3 regions of the Brevibacillus sp. FSL K6-6036 genome follow, and region 2 is predicted to be linked to each of the others. Evidence: predicted binding sites of a transcription regulator. Region 2 holds the regulator's gene; each other region holds the start of a gene.
The links. Region 2 encodes LexA, which represses DNA repair genes until DNA is damaged. Its sites were predicted from a motif close to CGAACATATGTTCG; they were not measured.
Positions count from the first base shown of each region.

Region 1: the regulator LexA is predicted to act here: its motif matches at 2,332-2,345, upstream of uvrB (excinuclease ABC subunit UvrB).
Region 3: the regulator LexA is predicted to act here: its motif matches at 3,778-3,791, upstream of NST37_RS20230 (DNA repair exonuclease).

Region 1 is NZ_CP150173.1:4,562,495-4,570,409, forward strand. Features, by position in the region: gene uvrA (excinuclease ABC subunit UvrA) at 1-269, opposite strand, end outside; gene uvrB (excinuclease ABC subunit UvrB) at 284-2,260, opposite strand; gene NST37_RS22460 (flagellar hook capping FlgD N-terminal domain-containing protein) at 2,433-3,368, shown strand; gene NST37_RS22465 (hypothetical protein) at 3,498-5,237, opposite strand; gene NST37_RS22470 (PDZ domain-containing protein) at 5,422-6,690, opposite strand; gene NST37_RS22475 (S41 family peptidase) at 6,862-7,915, opposite strand, start outside.
Region 2 is NZ_CP150173.1:2,858,256-2,866,170, reverse strand. Features, by position in the region: gene NST37_RS14400 (DUF4269 domain-containing protein) at 546-1,139, opposite strand; gene NST37_RS14395 (DUF456 family protein) at 1,347-1,832, shown strand; gene lexA (transcriptional repressor LexA) at 2,018-2,641, opposite strand; gene NST37_RS14385 (LysM peptidoglycan-binding domain-containing protein) at 2,799-3,155, shown strand; gene NST37_RS14380 (DUF896 domain-containing protein) at 3,236-3,433, shown strand; gene crcB (fluoride efflux transporter CrcB) at 3,526-3,894, shown strand; gene NST37_RS14370 (UvrD-helicase domain-containing protein) at 4,098-6,344, shown strand; one part of gene NST37_RS14365 (IS1182 family transposase) at 6,660-7,450, opposite strand; one part of gene NST37_RS14365 (IS1182 family transposase) at 7,450-7,915, opposite strand, start outside.
Region 3 is NZ_CP150173.1:4,068,728-4,076,642, reverse strand. Features, by position in the region: gene NST37_RS20250 (M23 family metallopeptidase) at 1-840, opposite strand, end outside; gene larC (nickel insertion protein) at 992-2,125, shown strand; gene NST37_RS20240 (DJ-1/PfpI family protein) at 2,217-2,774, shown strand; gene NST37_RS20235 (LarC family nickel insertion protein) at 2,898-3,731, opposite strand; gene NST37_RS20230 (DNA repair exonuclease) at 3,869-5,002, shown strand; gene NST37_RS20225 (AAA family ATPase) at 4,999-7,218, shown strand; gene NST37_RS20220 (TIGR00300 family protein) at 7,292-7,915, opposite strand, start outside.

The DNA of each region.
Region 1 (7,915 bases), 1.7 Mb from region 2:
TTCTGGTCGATCGAAATGGCAGGGGACAAGCCTTCGATGGAGTCGACGTCCGGCTTGTCCATCTGCCCGAGAAATTGACGGGCATAGGCGGACAGCGACTCCACATACCGCCGCTGTCCTTCGGCGTAAATCGTATCAAATGCAAGCGATGACTTCCCTGATCCCGACAACCCCGTCAGCACGACAAACTTGTCGCGAGGAATGACGACATCGACGTTTTTCAGGTTGTGGGCACGGGCACCTTTCACCACAATATGTTCCAATGGCATGCAATTCCCTCTCCTTAGAGCTCTGACTTCAGCTCAAGAATCAAATCACGCAATTCGGCTGCTCGCTCAAACATGAGGTTGCGCGCCGCTTCCTTCATTTCTTCTTCCATTCGCTCAATCACCTGGATGCGATCCTTCTTCGGCATCTTTTTAAAGTCGGCATGCGGCAGGTAATCTGCCTTCTCTTCCGCTACCTTGGTCGCTTCGATGACTTCGCGGACAGCCTTCTTGACCGTTTGCGGGGTAATTCCGTTCTTTTCGTTGTATTCTGTCTGGATTTTGCGGCGCCGTTCCGTCTCGCTGATCGCCGCCTTCATCGAATCGGTTATTCGGTCGGCGTACATGATGACGCGTCCCTCGGCGTTCCGGGCAGCGCGTCCGATCGTCTGGATCAGGGAGCGCTCGTTGCGCAGGAAGCCCTCTTTGTCCGCGTCGAGGATGGCGACGAGCGAAACTTCCGGCAAGTCGAGCCCCTCCCGCAGCAGGTTGATCCCGATCAGCACGTCAAATTCCCCCAGACGCAAGGAACGCAAAATTTGCATCCGCTCGATCGTCTTGATGTCGGAGTGCAAATAGCGAACCTTGATGCCGATATCCTTCAGGTAATCGGTCAGATCTTCCGCCATCTTTTTCGTCAAGGTCGTCACCAAAACCCGTTCGTCCTTGGCGATGGTGGCCTGAATCTCGCCGATCAGATCGTCGATTTGCCCCTTGATCGGGCGGACGGTCACAGTCGGGTCCACCAGACCCGTCGGGCGAATAACCTGTTGGACGACTTCCGGACAGTGCTCAAGCTCGTAGGGACCCGGGGTCGCGGAAATGTAGATCGCCTGCTTCAGCTTCGCTTCGAATTCCTCGAATTTCAGCGGTCTGTTGTCTCTCGCTGACGGCAGACGGAAGCCGTGCTCTACGAGAACATCCTTGCGTGCCCGGTCACCGTTGTACATGGCACGTACCTGGGGCAGGGTCATATGCGACTCGTCCATAACGACGAGAAAGTCGTCGGGAAAATAATCGATCAGTGTATACGGCGCGTGTCCTTCCGGCAAGCCGGTCAGATGGCGGGAGTAGTTTTCAATCCCGGAGCAGAAGCCCATCTCCATCATCATCTCGATGTCGTAGCGGGTGCGCTGCTCCAGACGCTGCGCTTCCAGCAGCTTGCCTGCCGCGCGAAACTCCGCGAGCCTCGCCTCCAGCTCCATCTCGATGCTTTGGACGGCGCGCTTCATTTTTTCTTCGCGCGTTACGTAGTGGGAAGCTGGGAAAATCGCTACATGATCGCGCTGCCCGAGGATTTCCCCGGTCAGGACATCAATCTCTGTGATCCGTTCGATTTCATCGCCGAAAAACTCGACGCGGATCGCCTGCTCGCTTTGCGAAGCCGGGAAGATTTCCACGACGTCTCCCCGTACGCGGAACGTCCCGCGAACGAAGTTGATATCGTTGCGGTCGTACTGGATGTCCACCAGGCGATGAAGGATTTCGTCGCGGCTTTTTTCCATCCCGACCCGAAGCGACAGCAGCAGCTCTCTGTATTCCTCGGGCGAACCCAAGCCGTAAATGCACGACACCGACGCCACGATAATCACGTCACGCCGCTCAAACAACGCGCTGGTCGCGGAGTGGCGCAACTTGTCGATCTCGTCGTTGATGCTGGAATCTTTTTCGATATACGTATCCGATTGGGGAATGTACGCTTCCGGTTGATAGTAATCGTAGTAGCTGACGAAGTATTCCACCGCGTTGTTCGGGAAAAACTCCTTGAACTCGGCACAAAGCTGGGCAGCCAACGTCTTGTTGTGGGCCATTACCAGCGTCGGCTTGTTTACCTGGGCAATTACCTGAGCAATCGTAAAGGTCTTTCCCGTACCGGTCGCGCCCAGCAATGTCTGGTGCCGCTTTCCGGCGAGCACACCCTCCACCAGTCCGGCAATGGCTGTCGGCTGGTCTCCGGACGGCTGAAACTCCGATACCAATTCAAAACGGTCCATTCCCTCGTTCATCTCCTTGTCACATCTCATTTCCATTATAACACAATCATTCAAAAAATAAGCCGCAAATTCGAACAAATGTTTGTCTTTACTCTCAAGCAGATTTTACCGATACATTGTAAAGAAGAATGTGAACGTACTGAAGTACCCGTCAGAGACAGGGAGGACAGCCATGTCAGATACAAACACCGTCAATAACAGCACTCACATACAGCCCCATTTGAGCTATAAAGGCAAAAAGGAGTTTTCCACCGAGCTGGACCAGAATGCCTTTATGAAGCTGATGCTGGAGCAGTTGAAACAGCAGGACCCGCTCTCTCCGATGGACAATTCGCAATTCCTGCAGCAAACGAGCATGATGACCATGGTTGAGAAGCTGACCAAGATGGCCAGCCTGATGGAGCAGTCCAACAACAGCATGCTGACCCTGCGGGAATACGAAGCGCTGGTCGGCAGAACAGCCAGCTACGACATGCAGAAAAAGGACGAAATGACGGGCGAAGTGACCCATGAGAAAAAATCGGGAGTCATCGACGCCGTATACCTCGATCAAGGAAAAATCTACTTCCGCATCCAGGGCGAACAAACGCCAGTCCCCCGCGAATGGATCGAGGGTCTGGAATCGAAAGGCTTGTCCGGAAACAGTCTGGACAACAGCCTGAAGTACGCCGAGATGATCGGAAAAGAAGTGTCCTATACGGAGTCGAAGCAGGTGGACAAGGATGGAAACCCTGACACCACGGACGACGTCACTTCCGTCGATGAAGTCAAAAACGGAGTCATTGTCGGATTCACGATGAAGGACAATGCCGTGCAATTCCAGCTGGACAACGGAACCTCGATCAAGCTGGAAAACATCAAGGGCATGTCGGTCAAGCCGGACAATGCGCGAATGGACAATACCCTCCAATATGCCCAGATGATCGGCTATACAATCACCTATACGGACTCGTCCACCCAACCAGACGGAACGGCATCGACCAGCGAGCTCACAGGTGTGATCAAAGCGGTCAGCATGAAAAATGGCCTGATCGAATTCGTTCTCGACGACGACAAGAAGGTAAAGCTGAACCAAATCATCGGGTACGAAGCGCAGGCATATGCGTAAACAGATTATTGTGTGGATGCAAGCAAACTGTGGATGCTAGCAAACGCATCAGCGAACCGTTGCAAGCAACAAGCCAAAAGCCGTTCGGATTCCATTTCCGAACGGCTTTTCCTTTTGTGCACCCTGCTTTTATTCATCCACGATTACTTTTCCGGTCAAAGCGTCAACGTATACGGTCGTATCCACCCGGAGGTCCGGTCCACAGAAGCAGTGGGCACGCGATTGTCGGAACGACAGATCATACACCAGCTTCCACTCCGGTTTGTCCTCCCGCTTTGACTGCTGCTTCACATACACAAGCTCCAGCGGATATGCTTGCAGCAGGGCATTTAAAGCTGCCTGTTCGGAGATGGCTTGGGTCCGCTCGGGAAATTTCACCTGATCGTAAGGTTCTGTTCTCAGCTCGCGGATGGAGCCGTCCAAAGGATTGACCTCAACGACGTATGCTCCTTCTTCTGCGGTTTGCCCGCTTTTTGCCACAGGCAGTCCCCCAACCACCGGATCTGCCAGCCAAATGCTCCGTTCTTCGTTCCCCGCATCAACAACCCGGAACTGCCGAGTTCCTGCTGGCAGCAGCTTTTCGATCAAGGAGAGAGCTGATTTGAGATCTCTGCTCTTGTCTGTTTTTTTCCGGGGAGACGTCCCATCGTTTTGTTTCATGCTGATCAGCTTGCCCGTCTTGGCCTCAACCTCTACGAGCAGATGATATCTGTTCTCTCCCTTTGCATCGTCCGGAAAATTCCCCAGGTGGTACGGCTTCTCCTGATCAGCGACATCTTTGGCAAACATCCCCCAGATATAGATACGGTGCTGTTCTCCGTTTTCCATGTTCTTTGAAATAACCGACAACGGCCATTTATCTACGTCTGCGCGGGCGATTTCCTTGGCGAATGCTTTTACCTCCGCCTCAGTCTTCAAAGCGGCGTAGCTGCCTTTTCCTGCTAAGGAGACCATTTGCGGCTTTTTCTGAGGGGCCTGCATTCGTTTTCCCGTAAAGGCATCGATGGCACTGCCGGTATGCGGGCCTTCCACGATTCCTCCCTTGATGGCATAAACCAGCCTAGCCTGAGGTTGGCGAGCTTCTGCTTCTGACACTGGCGCAGCTTGGTCCGGCAGCATGTACATCAGCTCCAGCGGCTTGCTTTCTGCAAAGCGCTGGTGAGCCGTGGTCATTGACAGCACGCGCTGCGGCGACGGCATTTCCTTGTGATCGATCGGTTCATAAAGGGCACCGTTGAGCGTGCGAAAGCCAATGATCCGCCCTGTCGCATCGACCGTGACCAAACAGTCGTACGCATCATTCAGCGCTACTTGGTTATGCTTGCGGACAAACCGAACCGTAAACGTACCGTCTTGATCCATTTCGTCTTGGCGAATTCCGCCTTGGCGAGTTCCGTCCTGACGGGTGACGTCTCGTGCTTCGTATGATTTTCCAAAAGGATGAAGGCCATACAGAAAGGCGGCAGCCCTCGACCTGACGACCTCCTCGGTCAGCAGCCCTGTTTGGTGGGTTGAAGCACCCGACGGCTTCAGCTCCAGCACCAGCAGATTTCCTGATTGACTGTCAAATATCGCCTGATCTTGCGGCTCCCCATCTTTATTTCCTGCCATGATAAACGAGACTCGATCGCCGCTGACACCGGGACCATCAACCGGACCATCGTAAACGACTGAGCCGTTTCGCAGCTCAGGAATCAGCCGGGTTACATTTTGAATCCCCTTGGATATCGCTACCGGTACAGGAGTGACCGCTGCCGCCGCTTTTGCTGCTGACGCTTGGCCTGGAGAGGCGAACGGGAATGAAAGCAGACTGGCTGTTATGACAGTTCCGGCGCATAAGCGCAGCGCATGTTTTCTATATCGGTTCATGCAGATTGTATCCCCCTTTATCCACTATTCTAAAAAGACGCGTGAAGGGGCTGTCTTGTTACAAAGCGAGTGTATAAAAAAACCGGGAAGTCTGCTCACTTTTGCTTTCTCCCAATAGAAAAAGCGCAGAGCCTTTTCCCGCGCTTTTTTTGTTGGATAATAAGCCTTCCCTTGGAAGCTGCCTTTACGCTCCGAGATTGATCTTTTCCAGCTTCTGCTTCACTAGTTGAACAACGCTTGCTTGCTGCATATCGACAAACACTCTCGTATTTGCATCCGGCACCACGATAATCCCCAACTGATGGTGGTTGCCGGCGTATACGGCGCACTGGACGAATTTGACCTCGCCATCCAGGGTGAGCACTTCCATCTTGCAGAAGGCGGGATTGACTTGCAAGGCAGGGTACAAATCCTCTTTGTTTCGCACGGATACGCCATTTACCTTGACGATAATTTCTCCCGGCCTGATCCCGATCTCCTCTGCGGGAGTCCCCGGAAGAACTGCCATTACCTTGATTCCCCGCGTGGATTGGATAAAATATGGAGCCTTTTGCCGCTCCTGCCACTGGCTCAGCCAGAATAGACCTTCGTGGCCGATGAGTGCAAACACTGCAGCCAGAAGGATCAGCGGCATCCACAATGCTGCCAGCGCAGTCAATCCGAGCAGCACAACCGCATACAGCGCCAATTGCCTGGATATTTGCCCCGCCCGCTGAGCTGGCGTCTCCGTCTGCGTCAAAGCAGAAAAACCGGTGACCGAAGGGAGCAGCAGCAACGCAAAGGATGCAGCGCCGGGGGCAAAAAACGGCCAGCCCGGATACAGCGATCCGCTAAAGCTTCCCGCCTCTACAGGCACGAACAGCGCAAGCGGCGTCACCCAAAACGAGTGCAGCAGATAAGCCCCGACAATCCGTCCACGCTGTCCCTCCACGAATAACGGCGACGCATCCCGCCCCCTGTTCCAACGGACCAGAAAGGCCTCAATCAAGTGCATGATGGCTACGAGCGCCAAAAGCGGCACCGGCTTAGCCTGGACGAGCATGCCCCAGAGCAGCCCGATCCCGGGTACGGAAGAGACGTCTGGAAAGACCTTGGCAACTGCGTGAAAAAGCGTCAACAGCCCTGCACCATAGGCAAAACAGAGAAAGCGCAGCCGGATTAGGGCCAAAACTGCCGCAAAGCCCCACAGCAGCCAGAGATCCTGTATTTGTACGGCAACCCCAAGTACGGCCGCCAAAAGAGAAATCAGCAATCCTCCCACGATGCCCATGCCGAGAGAGCGAATCGTCTGCTGGAGGGGGAATTGAATGCGAACGGCAAACAGTTGTCTTTCCAGCAGCATCTGGCGCCGGTAGTGCAAATAAATAAACAGCAGAAACACGTAAAAAACAGGGTTAAAAAGAAAACCGCCAAACCCGGCCAGCACCGATAGAACATCACCTTGCAACGCCATATGCCTCACCTCGCATAAACAGCTTTCGAAAACGTGACGGTGCCAAGCTATTGGCAACGTCATCGCAGCACTCTTCTTGTCAGCTTCAGTCAAAAAAGAAACCACGGCCATTCATAGCCGTGGTAACCATTTCTACGGAAGGCAGGAGATTCCCTGCCTTTTCCGCCTGGATTATTTTGCCTTGTTCTGCTGAGCAACTACTTCGAGCGCCTTTTGCAGTTGAAGGTCATTTTCCGGTTTGCGTATTTCTTCACGCAGACTGTCTTCCATCGCTGTCCGCGTCGCCTGATCAACCTTTCCGGTCGCCGGCAGCTTGTGGGCAGTCTGGAATTTCTTCACGGCCTGCTCCGTCTTCTCGTCAAAGTAACCGTCGTCACGGCCCGGAGAGAGCTTCAGCCCGGTCAGGATCAACTGCAGGTTCTTGACATCGCTGCCCGCCATGTCCCTAGAAAGCACTTTGTCTGTCGGCAATTGAGTCGCGTTGAAGTACGCAGGCTGCTCTACTTTCACGTCAGGTTCGATGCCTTTTTCGTGAATCCAATTGCCTTTTGGCGTCAGCCACTTGGCGATGGTCAGCTTCAACTGGCTCTTGTCGGCCATTTCCATCGTACTTTGGACGGTTCCTTTGCCAAAGGATTTCTCCCCGACGAGCTTGTAGCCTCCGCTTTCGCTCATCGCTCCGGCAAGAATCTCCGACGCGCTCGCGCTGCCGCCGTTGATCAGGACCGCGATCGGGTACGGCTTGGCAGCGTCTGTCTTGGAAAAATACTCTTCGCGCTGTTTGTTGGCAGAACCGTATTCAATTTCGACGATCTTGCCCTTGTTTGGTATCAACGTTTCGCCGATTTCCTTCACAGCCAGCAAATAGCCGCCAGGATTTCCGCGGACGTCAATGATCAAACCGCCGATTCCCTTTTTCTCCAGATCAGTCAACTGATCCGTAAAATGCTTGGATGTGTCGGAGGAGAATTGCGTCAGGCTGATGACTCCCACCTTGACTCCGTTCTTCTCCATGATTTGACTCGTCACTGTCTCAATCGGAATATCGTCGCGGACGCAGACGACCGTGAGCGGCTCTGCTACTCCCGGACGGGCGATCTTCAGGACCGCTTTCGTACCTTTCGGACCGCGGATTTTGGTAACGGCCTGATGGAGATCAAGCCCTTCGAGCGACTCGCCGTTTACGCTGAGAATCTGGTCGTTGGGACGCAAGCCCGCACGTTCG
Region 2 (7,915 bases):
AATAAAAAATTATTAACATATTATTTGAGGGTTGGGTTTAATGAAATGCGGACTTAATCCAGCGTATGCACACTAACTCGGGTTTTTACAAAAATGATCATTTCTTTTCTGAAGTCCGTTTAAGAAATGATTATTGATAATAACGAGGTGATATTATTAAAAAAATTGCGATTTCCATTGTGTTGTCGACAATGATGATGATTTGGGTTTTTATTTTTATGATCTCAGATCTAATTCAACAATTGGATTTTGGGCCAAACAAAATTGTAATTACTGATTATCGAGTTCCAGGATTCTTTGAACCCGTTTGGCTTCCCATTTATGTTGGATTCGTGTACATTTTATATCAGTCTCTTAAAAAAAAATAATCATGATTTGCCGTCTTCAACTGAAATCTAACCAATAAAAGGTAAAACGACAAATCTAGCAATCCAAAAAAGATGACTTCCGAAGTATCCAGAAGTCATCTTAATTTTATGCCCGCATAAGGACACACAAGTTGTCTGAGTTTACCATTATTCGTATTTCCGGTTTACGGCCGGCGTTTAGGTCGGTTTATTTGCCATCACTTGCTTAAGCTGTTCATTCGAATATCTTTCCAATTCAAGTAAAGCCTGATAAGGATCATCTCCGACAATCCCGTAATACAGAGCGAAAGCAGGCTCCGTTTTCAGCCCCCGTTCTTTCAAAGCCCGAATCTCTTTTGCTGCTTCTTGCCCAGACAGCTGGAGCAGCCGTGCTTCGATCATCATATGCCGGTAGGCGTTTTGCTCTGTGACAGGAATCGGTTGAGCAAAACACTCCAATTGAAAACCGCGATACCAAAAGGAAGCAGTCGCCGTAGGGATGTTGCGGATTTCTCGGCGGTCTTGTGTGAAACGGTCCAAATGCCCGTATTTTTCTTTCAACACATGGCCAAACCGATCCAGGTCGGCTGTCGTACAGATCAAATCAAGATCGCTGTCCTCAACATCAATATCGAGGGGGATCGTTCCGCACAGAACCGGTTGATACTCTTTGAGCCCATCAAAGATTCCCAAGCTGTCGAGGACTGCCCAGGCTTCCCGCTGCCGAGGGGTTCCTTTTTTCAGGTAGGAAGGGTCAAACCAATCTCGCTTCGTTTGAGAATGCATAGCCATTTTCTGTCCTTTCAGATTATCTTTCTTTTATTTGCAACTCTGCAGGGGAACAATGAGGGACGAGACCATCTATGTTCCGATTCGACGTTTGGCTTTACGACTCGCAGAAGAACCGAGTATATACAGGTTTCTGTCAAAATGTAGCGAGTCGATGGAAACGAAAACCGCACTTTATCGTATACCCTATACAGAAGGGAGTGTCAATGGATGGAGATCTTGTTGTGGATCGTGATAGCGGCCTTGTTTATCCTCAGTATTGCCGGAATCTTTTTGCCGGTCATTCCTGATACGATTTTATTGTGGGGCGGATTCTTGCTGTATCACTTTTTTATTGCTGATCCGGGTGCCGGACTTCCGGCCTCCTTCTGGTGGGGAATGGCGGTCTTAAGTGTTCTTCTCTACGGTGCGGATTTACTCACCAACATGTACTTTGTCAAGAAGTACGGGGGCTCCAAAGCGTCATCGTGGGCAGCTGCACTGGGGATTTTGCTCGGGGTGATTTTGTTCCCCCCATTTGGCATGCTGATCATGCCGTTCGTGCTGGTCGTTCTGGTGGAAATGCTGATCCAAAAGCAGCCGTTTGAACGGGCTGTTAAAGCGGGAGTGGGTTCGCTCATCGGTTTTTTGGGCAGTGTGGTCGTAAAAGTTGTTCTTCAGGTAGTGATGATCATCTGGTTCTTTGTCGCACTGTAAGTGGGATTCGTAGGAGAAGGACCGATCAAAGAATCGAAGGAAATGAAAAGAAGAGGCGTCCGCGAGGCAATCGCGAACGCCTTTTTTGCTGTCAGGGTGGAAAAGGAAAGCTTGTCGTAGTCGATTGCGTTTTTCAAAGAGTCCGCCATAAGGCATGGCTCATCCAAGCAACGAAATCTCTTATTCTAGTGAATCAAGCGGTACACGCCAATCACTTTCCCCAGAATCGTTACAGAATCCAGAATAATCGGCTCCAATGTCGCGTTTTCAGGCTGCAGCCGGAAATGGTTCTTTTCCTTGAAGAAACGCTTCACGGTTGCCTCGTCCTCTTCAGTCATGGCGACGACGATATCACCGTTATTGGCCACATTCTGCTGGCGAACGATCACGTAGTCTCCATCCAGGATGCCAGCCTCGATCATACTGTCTCCGGACACGCGCAGCATGTACACCTTGTCCGATGTCACGATGCTGTCAGGGAGTGGGAAGTAATCCTCCACCTGCTCGACAGCAGTGATCGGCTGACCCGCAGTCACCTTTCCGATCACCGGTACGCGTACAACAGATACGTCAAAGTCGTCTTGAAAGCGCTCCTCTTCCTTCAGCAGCTCAATCGCGCGGGGCTTGGTAGGATCGCGGCGGATGAGCCCCTTTTTTTCCAACCTGGCCAGATGGCCGTGAACAGTTGAACTGGATGCCAGACCGACAGCCTCCCCGATTTCACGGACAGATGGGGGATAACCCTTGTCCCTTACTTCTTTGCGGATGAAATCGATGATGGCTTGCTGTCTATTGGATAGCTTGGACATAGACCACACCTCTATCTTCTCGAACATGTTTTCTATATTATACCATGGGATCCTGCGTTCGACAAACATAAGTTCGTTTTTTTTCTTGACATGAACAAGTGTTCGCATTATGATGAGAACAAGAAGATAGAACGTACGTTTGCAGGGGGATGAAATAATGAGTACAATGACCGTATCTAATCGCTTCGCCAAAGAAGAAAGAAAAACTGCTCGTTTTGGCATTACGCGTGGACAGGCCATTCTGTTTTTTGCCGCTTTCACTCTCTTTTTTTACACTTTGACAGAACTAGTGTTCGCTTCTGGGGATCATACGGTACAACAAGCTCAAATGATCCAACCAGTAAAGGAAATCGTCGTCCAACCGGGAGACAGCTTGTGGGAGCTGGCGGTCACCTACAAGAGTGACCCGAAAATGGATGTTCGCGATATGGTATATGCGATTCAAAAATTGAACAAGCTGGAAAGTGCCATTATTTATCCAGGCCAATCGATTCAAATTCCTGTCGGGAATTGACAAGCTGCAGCTTTCCCTTGCTTCGTTGCCGAGATGTGATATAATAGAGCGGCATTCATTGAAAGCGAGGGGAAACGGCTTTGGTATCAGACGCGGAAATCAAACGGATCAACGAGTTGGCCAAAAAATCTCGTGAAGCCGGGTTGACTGAAGAGGAAAAACAGGAACAGAAAAAACTGCGGCAAAAATACATTGATGCTGTGAAAATGTCGCTTCGCTCCAATCTCGAATCGATCCGCTACGTGGAAGACCTCGAGGATAACAACCCCAAACACTAAAACGCACCATTTGACATAAAAAGAAGACATCCATGCTTTTTGCCTGGATGTCTTTTTGTTCCATACAAAAAAGGAGAGAAGGGGGGATTGCCATGATGGCATGGCTGGCTGTTGCCGTAGGAGGAGCCGTCGGTTCATTGCTACGCTATGGTCTCGGTCTCGCAATGAACCAACCCGGATTGCCGGCGGGGACATGGCTGGCCAATGTCTCCGGTTCTTTTCTCATCGGACTGCTCTATGCGTGGGGAAAGGAAAAAGGATTGATGTCTTTGGAGATGTACCTTCTGTTCACAACCGGGCTGATGGGGGGATTTACTACGTTCTCTACCTTTTCGCTCGAGGTGGTAAGCTTCATCGGAGATGGGCAGATCGGCAGAGGGCTGTTCTATGCAGGCGCCAGTGTTTTGGCCGGCCTTCTTGCTTGCGGTTCAGGGATCTGGATCGGCAGACAAGTGTGGTAAACAGGCAAGATATAGCGGGATAAGACGGGCAGGCGTCAACGAGAACAAAAGAGAGCCAATCCGGAAGCAACATCAAATCAAAGAAGAGGGCATTGGAAGGCTACGAGGAAACAAAGAAGAGCCCGTGCCCGGAAACCATGTGGAAATAAAACCGGACTTCTCCTAGCGATGCTGAACCTGACAATTTGGAAAGGAGGATATAAATGACTGTACAGCACCCGGACTACGAGCATGAACAGAAGAGACTCGATGAAACACGCTCTATTATCCAAAAGGAAGTGGACACTCTTCGGAAAGAGGTTAAAGAGATTACGGACGATTATGTGAAACAGGTCGTCAACTACAAAAAAGGAAAAGAGCTTCGCTACCTTGAGGACCAAGGACTGGAAAAGCCGTATTTTGGACGAGTTGACTTCCTGAAAGACGAGACATACGAGTTGGACAGCGTATACATAGGAAAGAGGGGCATCGTTCGGAGCGACACATTCGATTCAATTGTCGTTGACTGGCGTGCTCCCATTGCCAGTTTATATTACAGCGGCGAGAGCAAGGATGCGTACTTCCGCAGCGGCAGGGAGATTGTGCGAGGCGAAGTGCGCCTGAAGCGAAATTTTGCCATTGAGGACGGGAAGATTACAGGGATATACGATGGAGCGCTCAAAGAGACGATTCATCGCGAAGTTGGCCATCCGGATGAATTTTTGCAGGAAGGGTACATCGATGAGTTCCTGGCAGCCAACCTGAATCAGACGAACGACAGCAGATTGAAGGATATCGTAGCGACGATCCAGTCGGAGCAGAATGACATTATTCGAGCAGACAAGGATCGCCCGGTTGTCGTTCAAGGGGTGGCCGGAAGCGGCAAGACGACGATTGCGCTGCACCGGCTCTCCTATTTGATCTACAATTATCAGGACTCGATGATGTCAAAGAGGTTTATGGTTTTTGCACCAAACCGGTTGTTCCTTACGTACATTTCAGAGGTTCTTCCCGAATTGGGAGTGGATGACGTTCAGCAGGCGACATTCCTGGATTGGGCTTCCAAGCTGGTCAAGTCCATCCTTCCAAAAGGCTGGCGGATTCTGGACCCGCACAAGCCCCTTCAGTTGTTCTTTGAACAAGGACAGAGCGATGCCGAGCGTCGGACGGTGCTGCATCGTCTTCGGTTCAAGGGCTCGCTCGCTTTCCGGGATGTACTCCAGCAATATTTGTTGTTTGTAGCGGAAAACAGGGTAGCCTACAAAAAATTAAGCTTTGTCTACAACAGAACCAAACATGTTTTTACGATTCCGGGTGAGACCATCCGTCAGCTTTTTGCCGAACAATATGCCCATCTGCCATATCGTCGGCGAATGGAAGCCGTTCGAAAGCACGTTAAGCAGGACATCAATAAACAGTTGTTCGCCCATCTGCGAGAGAAGCGAATTGATCTGGATAAGCAAGCGTTGGCTAAATATGAGAAAATGATTGATCAGCTTCTGGACAAATACTTTTCCATTTTTCCTGAACTGGATGTCTTCTCGTCGTACCGCGAAATGTTGACCGACTCAGCTTTATTGAAAGAGCTGACAAAAGGGGAAGTCAATGGCGAGGATATCGAGGATATTTGCCGGTCGTCTGCAGAGATATTCGAAGCGGAGCGGATCGAGCCAGAAGACGTTGCGCCGCTGATCTATCTGCGGCATCTGATCGAAGGATTGGAGCAGGCCGATCACTTTGACCACAGTGTCGTTGATGAAGCACAGGATCTCAGTGCGTTGGAAATTGCGGTGATCGGGCTTGTGACAAAGAGACATTCTTTGACGGTAGTGGGAGATATCGCGCAGGGCATCCATGCATACAGGGGATTGCAATCGTGGGAAGAACTGTTGGAGGGAGTTTTTCAGCAGCCGCGGGGGGTTTACTACACACTCGCGCAGAGCTACCGTTCCACAATCGAAATTATGAAATGTGCCAACGAGGTACTGCGAAAGATAAACCTGCCGGAGACGATTATGGCCAAACCGGTATTGCGGCATGGGGAAAAGCCTTTGTTGGCATCATGGGACGGGAAAGAACTGCCGGTTAAAAATCTGGTCCAGCTTGTAAATGATTATCGGCAAGAGGGCTTTCAATCCATCGCGATCGTAGCCAAAACAGCCGAGGCCAGCAAAAAAGCATACAAGTCATTGAAGGCCTCCATCGAAGGACTGAAGCTGCTGGGAAGCAAGGATACCCAATTCCCGGGCGGTGTCGTAGTAATGCCAGCTTATTTGACCAAGGGGCTGCAATTTGATGTGGTCATCTTGTTGAATATCGAGGAGTACTTGGACAATGAGTGGGATACAAAGCTCCTGTATGTAGCCATGACCAGACCCGTACATCGGCTTTTCATGATTCATCAGGAAGACAGGATGAGTCCGCTCTTTGCTGACGTGCCACCTGAGTTGTACGAGAAGAGATCTTTGTAAAGAAAAAAGTCTTGCAATAAAGAAGAAGGCTTTGTAACGAAAATAACGGCTTGCAACGAACAAGAGACTTTGGTAACGAAATAAGGTCCTGCAGCGAAAACGAGAACTCCGAAAGATGGGAAAGGCCCTGGAACAAAAAAGAGCTCTAGACCCAAATAGAGTTTTGCAACAATTGTATAGAGTCCATTACAAAAAAGAGACATCGACAAGATGTCTCTTTCAGGCTGTCGAGAAACCCCACAATATGTTGGAGTTTCTTCTTTCATAACAATAAAATTGAGCACGAAGTGCTGGAAGTCTTAGATAGCACCACACCTAACATGCCTTTGCAAGGTGGAGTGCTATCTTTTTTATATTTTGAACGGTTGCTGTCAGCAACGCTTGCTCTTGGACATTTTCACGTCCGCGCAACCTACAATAGCGAAGTCCATGCAGTTCTTTGGCATCTGCAAAACTTCGCTCTATCGTTTGGTATCTCAACCTGTATAGGTATTTTCCTGACTTACTTAAGCGGTTCTGTCGAACCCATTCTTTACTCTCTTCCCATACATGCCTGGTTATCACCTTTTGGTGATTTTTTGACCGTGTACACATAGTGAGCATCGGACATGCCTTACATATTTCTTTATTTGACTTATACATTCTGTATCCGTTACGGTCAGTTGTCGAATAAGCAAGCTCATGTTTTTGGGGGCAAATATAGACATTCTTTTCGGGATCATATTTAAACCGCCATTTGGCGATAAGGCCTTTAACAGGTGAAAAAGCTCGATGGCCAATGACGGCAAAGATATTTAGATCGTGCAGAGCCTTGCAGATTGGAGTAGTTAAATAGCCAGCATCCAATGCAACGGCTTCAATGGTATCTGTAAACCCAAACTTCTCAATTTGGTGTTGTAGCCGATCTACATAAGGAACAGAATCATGAACGTTACCCGCAGTCACGTGTACATCAGTTATGATATTGTACTTATGATCGACTGTCCGATGATCGAGATAGAAAAAGCCTTCAGGCTTTCCGTCACGAACCATGTAACCACTGTCCGGATCAGTAGTACTCACCTTGATTTCCTTTTCTTCCTTCACATCCTCTCTAGGCTTCAATCCTTTTTTCCGTGTGCTTCACGGTCTTCATTAATGGCTGCTTCTAAATCACTAAGGTAGGCTCGACTAGATTTTTCAATAACATGCTTCTTAAATTTACGTTTGTTCGCATTTGCTTTCAGATGAGTGGAATCACTTATCAAAACACGTCCGCCAACCATGCGATGTTGGATAGCAAGGCGAACGATTTCATCAAAAATCTCTTGGAAAACATTTGTGTTTTTAAAACGAGTTCGACGATTCCAACTGATGGTAGTGTGGTCTGGAACTCGATCTGTTAGTGAAAGGCCAAGAAACCAGCGGTAAGCGATATTCGTCTGAATTTCCTTTTCGAGTTGTCTTTCTGACCGGATACCGTAAAGGTATCCAATGAAAATCATTTTAAATAAAACCACCGGATCAATGGCTGGTCTACCGTTATCTTCACAATAGTATTGGCGTACTTTTTCTCGGATGAAAGAGAAGTC
Region 3 (7,915 bases), 1.2 Mb from region 2:
ATCGCCCGGTTTCAAACCCTTTTTAAACGAAGAAAGGTGGGCGAAATAGTGATAGACGTTGCCGATGTCTCGCATGCCGATCCGCCATCCGCCGTAGCGGTTCCAACCGACGACTTCAATTACTCCATAGCCTGTGCTTAGCACCGGCGTGCCGTATCCGGCGAAGATGTCCGTTCCCTCGTGGATACGTCTGCCTCCCCAGCCGCGGGGATCGCCCCATGTACTGCGATAGCTGTATGTGTAGCGTTTCGGGATGGGAAAATGGTGGTCATCCAGATCAAGCCGCTGAAATTTCTCGAAGACAGAAGCAAACTGGTCGATCGTTTTAACGGCCCTGTCGCGTTTGTAATACGACCAGAGCCCGATCTTCCAATCCTCGCGGGTAAAGCCGTATCGAGACAGAAACAGGGTCATCGTAGTCAGCACGTCGACATCATTTTCCCTGTCTGCTCTGCCGTCCCCATCTCCATCCACACCCAGTCCGCCGAAAAATTGGATGGAAGCGGGAGTGGCATCCCGGTCGTCCGGGTTCAATGGTCCGCCCCACAAGGCAGGAGGAATCTCAATGGCTGTCAAGCGCTGGGGAGCTTGCTGCCGGTTGTCTTTTTGCCTTGAGCGTTTGTTGATGGAACGCTCGTACTGATCCACCGCCGCCAGATATGACCAGGGAATGCCGTATACGGATTCAAAGCGCTGAAACAGCGCCAGTCGTTCCTGATAGATGGGATCTCCTGAAGTAGCCGCCGGGACGGACAAAGCTGCCTGTGAAACAGGAGGCCATGAACACAAGGTTAAGAGTACGCACAAACTGATTTGCATCATCAGGCGAAACGTAGTCATGCCCGTCTCCCTCCAGCAGTATTCTCCTTTGTAGGTTCTGCCAGCACACTGTGATTATCCGAGATAGTTTTTGCCAGTCCCGGGAGCCAGAATGGGCCAACCCCGGGTTTTGGTGTATGATCGTATCAGAAGACAGAACGGAGGAAACTGGATGCAGACGATGATGATAAGAGGCGATCAGCCGCTGTTTTTCCACAAATTGCGTGGTCCGCTGCTGCGGTTGTGGGAGAAGGCCGGGATTGATTCTCTGGAGCAGGTGGAAGGTGCAGCGTGCAGCGGACTTGCAGGACGGGTTCGGGCGGAAGCAGAAAATCAGGAGGCCCGGCTGGGAGTTGCAAACCAGAAGGTCCGTCCGGGAGCTGCAAATCAAAATCAGGCGGTCCAGCCGCATAAGACGCATTTCGAGGCTTTTTTGCAGCGTGCCGAGAACTTTCGCACCACATGCCCACCCGACGTATGGCAAAAGGAAACGGAGGCGTTGCGACAGCTATGGACCATGATAGAGCCGGAAGCGTGCAGAAAAAATGTGCAAATCCTCGTTCAGCCTTTGGTGATTCCGGCCAGATTGCCGGTAGCCGCTCTGCCCTTGCTGGATGGATGGAACGTACATGAGGACCCGCACATTCCGCCAGAACAGTTTTCTCCGCTTGTGCTGCTGTGGCTGCAGGAGACCGGGGCAAAACCGATCGGGACGATCAGCGGCAAGATAAAGCGCGTGGAGGCCGGAGATGGAGTGGCTGTCTTCTTTGCCGATATGAACGACCCTGCCGGCTGTGGAGAATCACGGACGGGCATTCCCGTGGTCCATGAATACCGCGATCACGGCGTTGAACATATTGACGAAGGGATGTTCCTCCTGCAGGCCAATCTGGACGACAGCAGTCCGGAATGGATGGCCCACGCCATGGAGCGTTTGCTTGAGGCGGGAGCCAACGATGTCCACTTTCTTCCGGTTACGATGAAAAAAAGCAGGCCGGGCGTATTGGTGCAGGTCTTGTGCTACCAGAGCAGACTGGAAGAGCTTAAATCTGTCTTGTTTCAGGAGACAACCACCTTCGGTATCAGGTATTTCCCCGTGGCCTGCCATCGGCTGGCAAGACAGTTCGCAACCGTGAAAACACAATGGGGCGAGGTTCCCGTAAAAATCGGGCTGCACCGCGGAAAACAGGTACAGTGTTCACCGGAGTATGCCGTTTGTGCTCAATTGGCGAAAGAAGCCGGCATCCCGGTGAAGCAGGTGCATCAAGAGGCGCTTTCGCTTGCCCTTGCGATGAAAGTACGCTGACGCGTGATGCTGCCAGCAGGAGTTCAACGGTCCGTGAAGAAATGGGTAGAGAGAGGTTTTTTCCTCAAAAATCCAGCGGGGAGGCTGTACTATGAGCAAAAAGGTGCTGATTGTAACCGGTGACGCGGTGGAAGCTTTGGAGATCTTTTACCCCTATTATCGCTGCCTGGAGGAGGGGCTGGAGGCCGTCATCGCTTCGCCTGCCAAAAAGACGCTGCACACGGTCTGCCACGATTTCGAAGCCCACAGTGAAACCTATACGGAAAAGCCTGCTTATCAACTGGCCTCGCATGTGGCTTTTGCGGATGTAAATCCGGAGGAATACGACGGCCTGATCATTCCGGGGGGCCGTGCCCCTGAATATATCCGGCTGAACGAGCATTTGAAACCGATCCTGACTCACTTTTTTGAGGCAAACAAGCCTGTGGCCGCCATTTGTCACGGTTCGCAGGTGCTGGCGCTCGTAGGCGAGCACGTTCGCGACCGCGAGATGACTGCCTACCAGGCATGCCGCCCAGATGTAGAAGCGTGCGGAGCCATTTATCGCACGGAACCTCTGCACGTTCACAATAACCTCGTGTCAGCCCACGCATGGCCTGACCTTCCGGGATTCATGCGTGAATTCCTGCGCCTGCTCCGCGAGGCTTGATCGGAAGCTTGTGCATCCGTGGGCCTGCCTCATGCAGAGCAGTGGCAGCAGACATGAAAAAGCCTTGTCCTGATTTTGCGGACAAGGCTTTTTTGCTTCCGGATGTCTCGGACTTAAATGAGATCACATAGTGCCGACCAGCACCCGCAGTACGTTAGGCTGATCGGGAAGATCGCGGGTCCCTGCCCCGTAGCCGATGGCGTCCACGGTCATCGCCGGAAGCGGCCCGAACTGCTTGACCAAGGCGGCCGCAACCCCTGCTCCGGTCGGAGTAGTCAGCTCTTTTTGTATGTCTGTTTGGCGAAGCGGAATTCCTTTCAGCATTTCCATCGTCGCGGGTGCAGGGACCGGGTACAGGCCATGGTCACAGCGGACGTAGCCGTTTCCGGTCGGAACAGGGCCGCTGTACAACTGATCAATGTCCAGGTCTTCCAAAGCCAGGGCGATGCCGACGACGTCGACGATTGAATCCAGCGCCCCTACTTCATGAAAATGAACCGTATCTACCGGCACATTGTGAATTTTGGCTTCGGCAATGGCGATTTTCTCGAAGATCGCTTGCGCTCGGGTGGTCACACGCGGTGAGAAGTCAGCCTCGTCGATCATCGCAGAAATTTCTTTGTACCTGCGGTGATGATGATGTCCGTGATCATGGCTGTGATCGTGCTCGTGGTGGTGATGTCCGTGATCATGGCTGTGATCGTGATGATGTCCGATGTTTAGCACCGGCAATGTTTTCAGCGCTTTGAGCTTCTCCAGCTCTTCATCGATCACATCCAGCTTTAGCGAGCTGACCCCTTTTTTCACCACCGTCTTCCACTCCATGCGGAAATTCCCCAGCGGCAGCTTGCGCAGTTCACGTTCAATCGTTTCGCGGTTCGCACCCGCATCGACCAGTGCAGCGAGCAGCATGTCGCCGCTAATTCCCGAAAAACAGTCCAAATAGGCAATACGCACAGCAATCGCTCCTTTTATCCGGTACTCTTTTCCTGTATCATAAAAGGGAAAATATGTTCGTGTATGAGACAGGGGAATCTGCTGACCAAAGTGTACCATTTCCTCCAGCAGTCTGTCATGCCAAGGAGTGAGTTTTCATGTTGTCGTTTATTCATATAGCTGACGTCCACCTGGACGCGCCGATCCGTGCCATGTCCGTTTCTTATGAGCTGAGGCAGGACGACTTTCGGCGGACGATGCGGACGGTTCGGGATCTCGTGTTGGAAAAGCGGGCAGATGTTTGGCTGATCGCCGGTGACCTCATGGAGCTGCATGGCGGGAGAAGAACCACGGCGATTTTTTTGCGTGATCTGTTTGCCAGCGTGGCTCCTACACCGGTCTGTATCGCTCCGGGGAATCACGACCCGTGGCGGGCCGATTCCTTTTACCAGTCGTTGGAGTGGCCGGGAAACGTGTACTGGTTTACGCCGGAGTGGGGGGCTTTCGAATTTCCCGAAAAGTCTTGCGTCGTCTACGGATGGGGCTTTCCCCAGCCGCATGTGTACGAGTCGCCGTTGGCGGAATTCCCCGGAAAGCTGCCTGGCTACCGGCACCATCTGATGGTTTTGCACGCCAGTGTGGTCAACGGGGGAGGCGAGGAGCATCATCCGTACGCACCGGTAACCATAGAGCAGCTCGCAGAAACGGGAATGGATTACATTGCGCTCGGACATATCCACAAGCCTGCGCGCTTCGCTCATCCGGTACATAGACGGACGTTTGCCGCATACCCGGGTTCTCCCGAAGGCTTGTCTGTCAAAGAAAGCGGGCCCCGTCACGTCCTGTACGGCGAACTGAATGAAGCGGGCGAGCTATTGCTTGAGGAGCTCCCGGTCCAAACGCGAATGATCGTGAGACGGGAGATCGATATACAAGGGGCGGAAACGGTCGATCAAGTCGCCGACATACTGGAAAGCGGGCTGGCCGATGTGCAGGACGGGCAAATTTTGGACATCACCTTGACAGGGAACAGGCCCGTACATTTTACGCCAGCTACAGATGTGCTCGAAAAGCGCTTTTCCCGCTTTTTTGCCATCCGCATCGCAGACCGGACGAGACCGGACCTGGATGCGGGCAAGCTGATCGCCGAGGGCGGCATCTGGGGACGCTGGCTGCAGCGTCTCGCCGAAGAGGAAGCGGCTGCGGCCGCGTCTTCCGATGAACAGCGCCAGGCAGTGGCTCGCATGGCCATGAAAATAGCGCTGGAGCGGATCGGAGGAATGATCGGATGAAGATTCACGAGCTATCGATCAAAGGCTTTGGCAAATGGCGCGGAGCCGATTTTCGCTTCGCCCCGGGACTGAATGTATTTGCCGCTCCCAACGAAGCGGGAAAATCTACGCTGCTTCAGGCGATATTTGCTTCGCTGTACGGGCTGAAGCGGGATTATGTTCGTTCCGCCCGGTATTTGCCCGAGTACGACAAATACTTCCCGTGGCATTCGGGCAGCTACGAGCTTAGCGTTCTCTACGAGGTAGACGGCAGGCGCTATCGGCTTCACCGCCGTCTGGAAAAGGAAAGGGAACAGGCTCAGGTTTTTCTCGACCCCGACTGGACAGAGGTAACGAACCTGTATCAGGAAGACCGGCGCAAAGAACGAAACTTTCTTGAGCTCCATCTCGGCTTGACACGCAGCTTGTTTACTGACCTGACCTGGATCAGGAGAAGTCCGCTGGAAGCTTCGGAATACCTCCTGCCTTCGCTGTTTGGCACGAGCGAAGCTGATCCGGCGGTAAACAGAATGCTGGCAGCCCTGGACAAGGAATTGACGCTGATCGGAAAAAAGGAACGGGCGGAAAATACGCTGCTTGGCAAGGCAGGAGCGCTGGTCGCGCAAAGAGAACAGGAGCTGGCCGAAGCGGAAGCCGGCTGGGCAGCCGTTCAAACATTGACGCAGCAGATCGCCCACTGGGAGAAGGCAAAGCAGGAAATGGAGCGGACCCGGGAGCGGATGCGGCAGCGGCTTCTCGTCCTGCAAAAGGAGGAGCAGGCTTGGCAAAGGAGATGGCAGGACAGCTACAGGGAGCCTGATGAGGAAGGCTGGCCGCAGTGGGAAGCGACAGCCCGCACAGAAGAAGAGCGTGCGCTGCATCGCCAGGTTCAGTCAGTTTTGGCTGCCCAGGGGGATTGGGGTGAAGCTGAACAAGACAAAGGAAATGCGGACGTACCTGAAAGCGATGCTTTGGAAAAGCTGGAAGCGGCTTACCGGCAGGCATTGGAATTGCGGAAGGAGCGAGACGAGTACAAGGAGCAAGCCGACCGGTTGGCTGAAGCGGCGCTTAGGACCGCTCCGAGCCGTGTGGGCCGGGGGAAAGAGAAGCGGACCGGAAAAGTCCGTCTGTGGTGGACAAGCTGTCTGGCGAGCCTGGTCGTCGCCGCATTATTTCTGCTTGCGGGCAACGCTCCGGTCGGCTGGATCGCTGCAGGAATCTCAGCTGCATGTGCCCTTGCGGCTGCAGCCGCGAATCGGGGACAGACAAGGCAGAGAGAAAATCGTTCCGCCGGCAACGAGCACGAATGGCAAGCCTGGCAGGACAAGGCTGCCCGCTGCGACCAGGAGCTGCAGCAGCTTTTGCAAAAGTGGAATGCCGCTGACTGGGATGCCTTCCTGATCATGAGGGAGGAGCGGAAAAACCGCGTGCAAGACAGACAAGCGAGTCTGGCAGCGCAAGAGTGGAAACGCCAGGAGGAGAGAGCCCGCCTGATAAAAGAGTGGGGAGAAGCTTTGCGGGCACTGCTGGAACAAGAAAAGGCAGTACGCGAGCAGGAACGGACAACCCTTGAGCGCGAGGCCAAAGAGCTGGATCGGGAGCTCCTCGCAATTCGGGAGCGCATCGCCAGGGCATCGGGAGAGCTGGGCCAGCAGGATGAAGTCTCACTGGCAAAAGTACGCGGGGATTACGAGGAGGCGGTCGAGGGGCTGCGCCAACTGCAATTGAACCGGGAAGCGCTCACTCTCGCCAGGGATACGCTGCAGCAGACTTTACACGAATGGAACAAAGAGCTGTCACCCGCGGTCAATCGGATTGCCTCCGACATCATGGCCCAAATGACCGGAGGCAAATATGAGGATGTCAGGCTGGACCCCCAGGAGAAATTTGGCATAAAGGTCTGGGACAAGCCGCACCAGCGAATTGTCGAGCATGATTGCTGCTCTTCGGGAACGCAGGACCAGCTTTACTTTGCCCAGCGACTGGCGCTTCACAGGCATGTCAGCCAACAGACGGAGCCGCTGCCCCTGTTTTTGGACGACCATTTTGTCCATTACGATCCGGAAAGGCTGGAGCGAGCCCTCCATACGGTCATGCGGCTGGCTGAGGAATATCAGATTTTTTTGTTTACCTGCACAGATCGGGAGAGCAAGCTGTTGCAGCCGCTTCTGCAGGGATCAGACCGCCACTGCCTGCATTCCTTGAGGGAAACGGCCAGCAGCGAGACGCAAATATAGGAAAGATACAAAAAGCCTCCAGACAGGAAAAGGTCCTTTCTGGAGGCTTTTACATGTATTACATTTTTTTACTTCAGTTTAATTCCTTGTCCAGCATCGTCAGGAACAAGCCGACATCGGTTACGACGCCGACGGTTTGGGCGGAACCGCGGTCCATCAGCTTGGTGACAACGGCAGGGTTGATATCCACACAGACGGTTTTGATCCAGCTCGGCATCATATTGCCTGTTCCGATCGCATGCAGCATCGTAGACAGCATGACGACCATTTCCGCGTCGGCGACCTGATCCGCGTATCGGGCCTGCGCTTCGATCAGGTCCATCAAGGTGTCCGGAAGCGGACCGTCATCGCGGATGGAACCGGCCAGCACGAAGGGCACCTGGTGTTTGACACACTCGTACATGATTCCGCTTTTCAAGGTTTGATCCGCTACCGCTTCCGCGATGGAGCCGGAACGATTGATCGCATTGATCGCCCGCATGTGGTTTTTGTGCCCGCCGCGGACCACTGATCCGGTGTCCAGGTTGACGCCGAGGGACGTCCCGAACAGCGCTCTTTCAATATCGTGCACGGCGAGTGCATTCCCCGAGAGCAGTGCATTTACATAGCCTTTGCGAATCATGTTCTGAAAAGCTTCCTGCCCGCCAGTGTGAATGACGACGGGACCGGCGACGAACACAATGCGACCGTTGCGTTT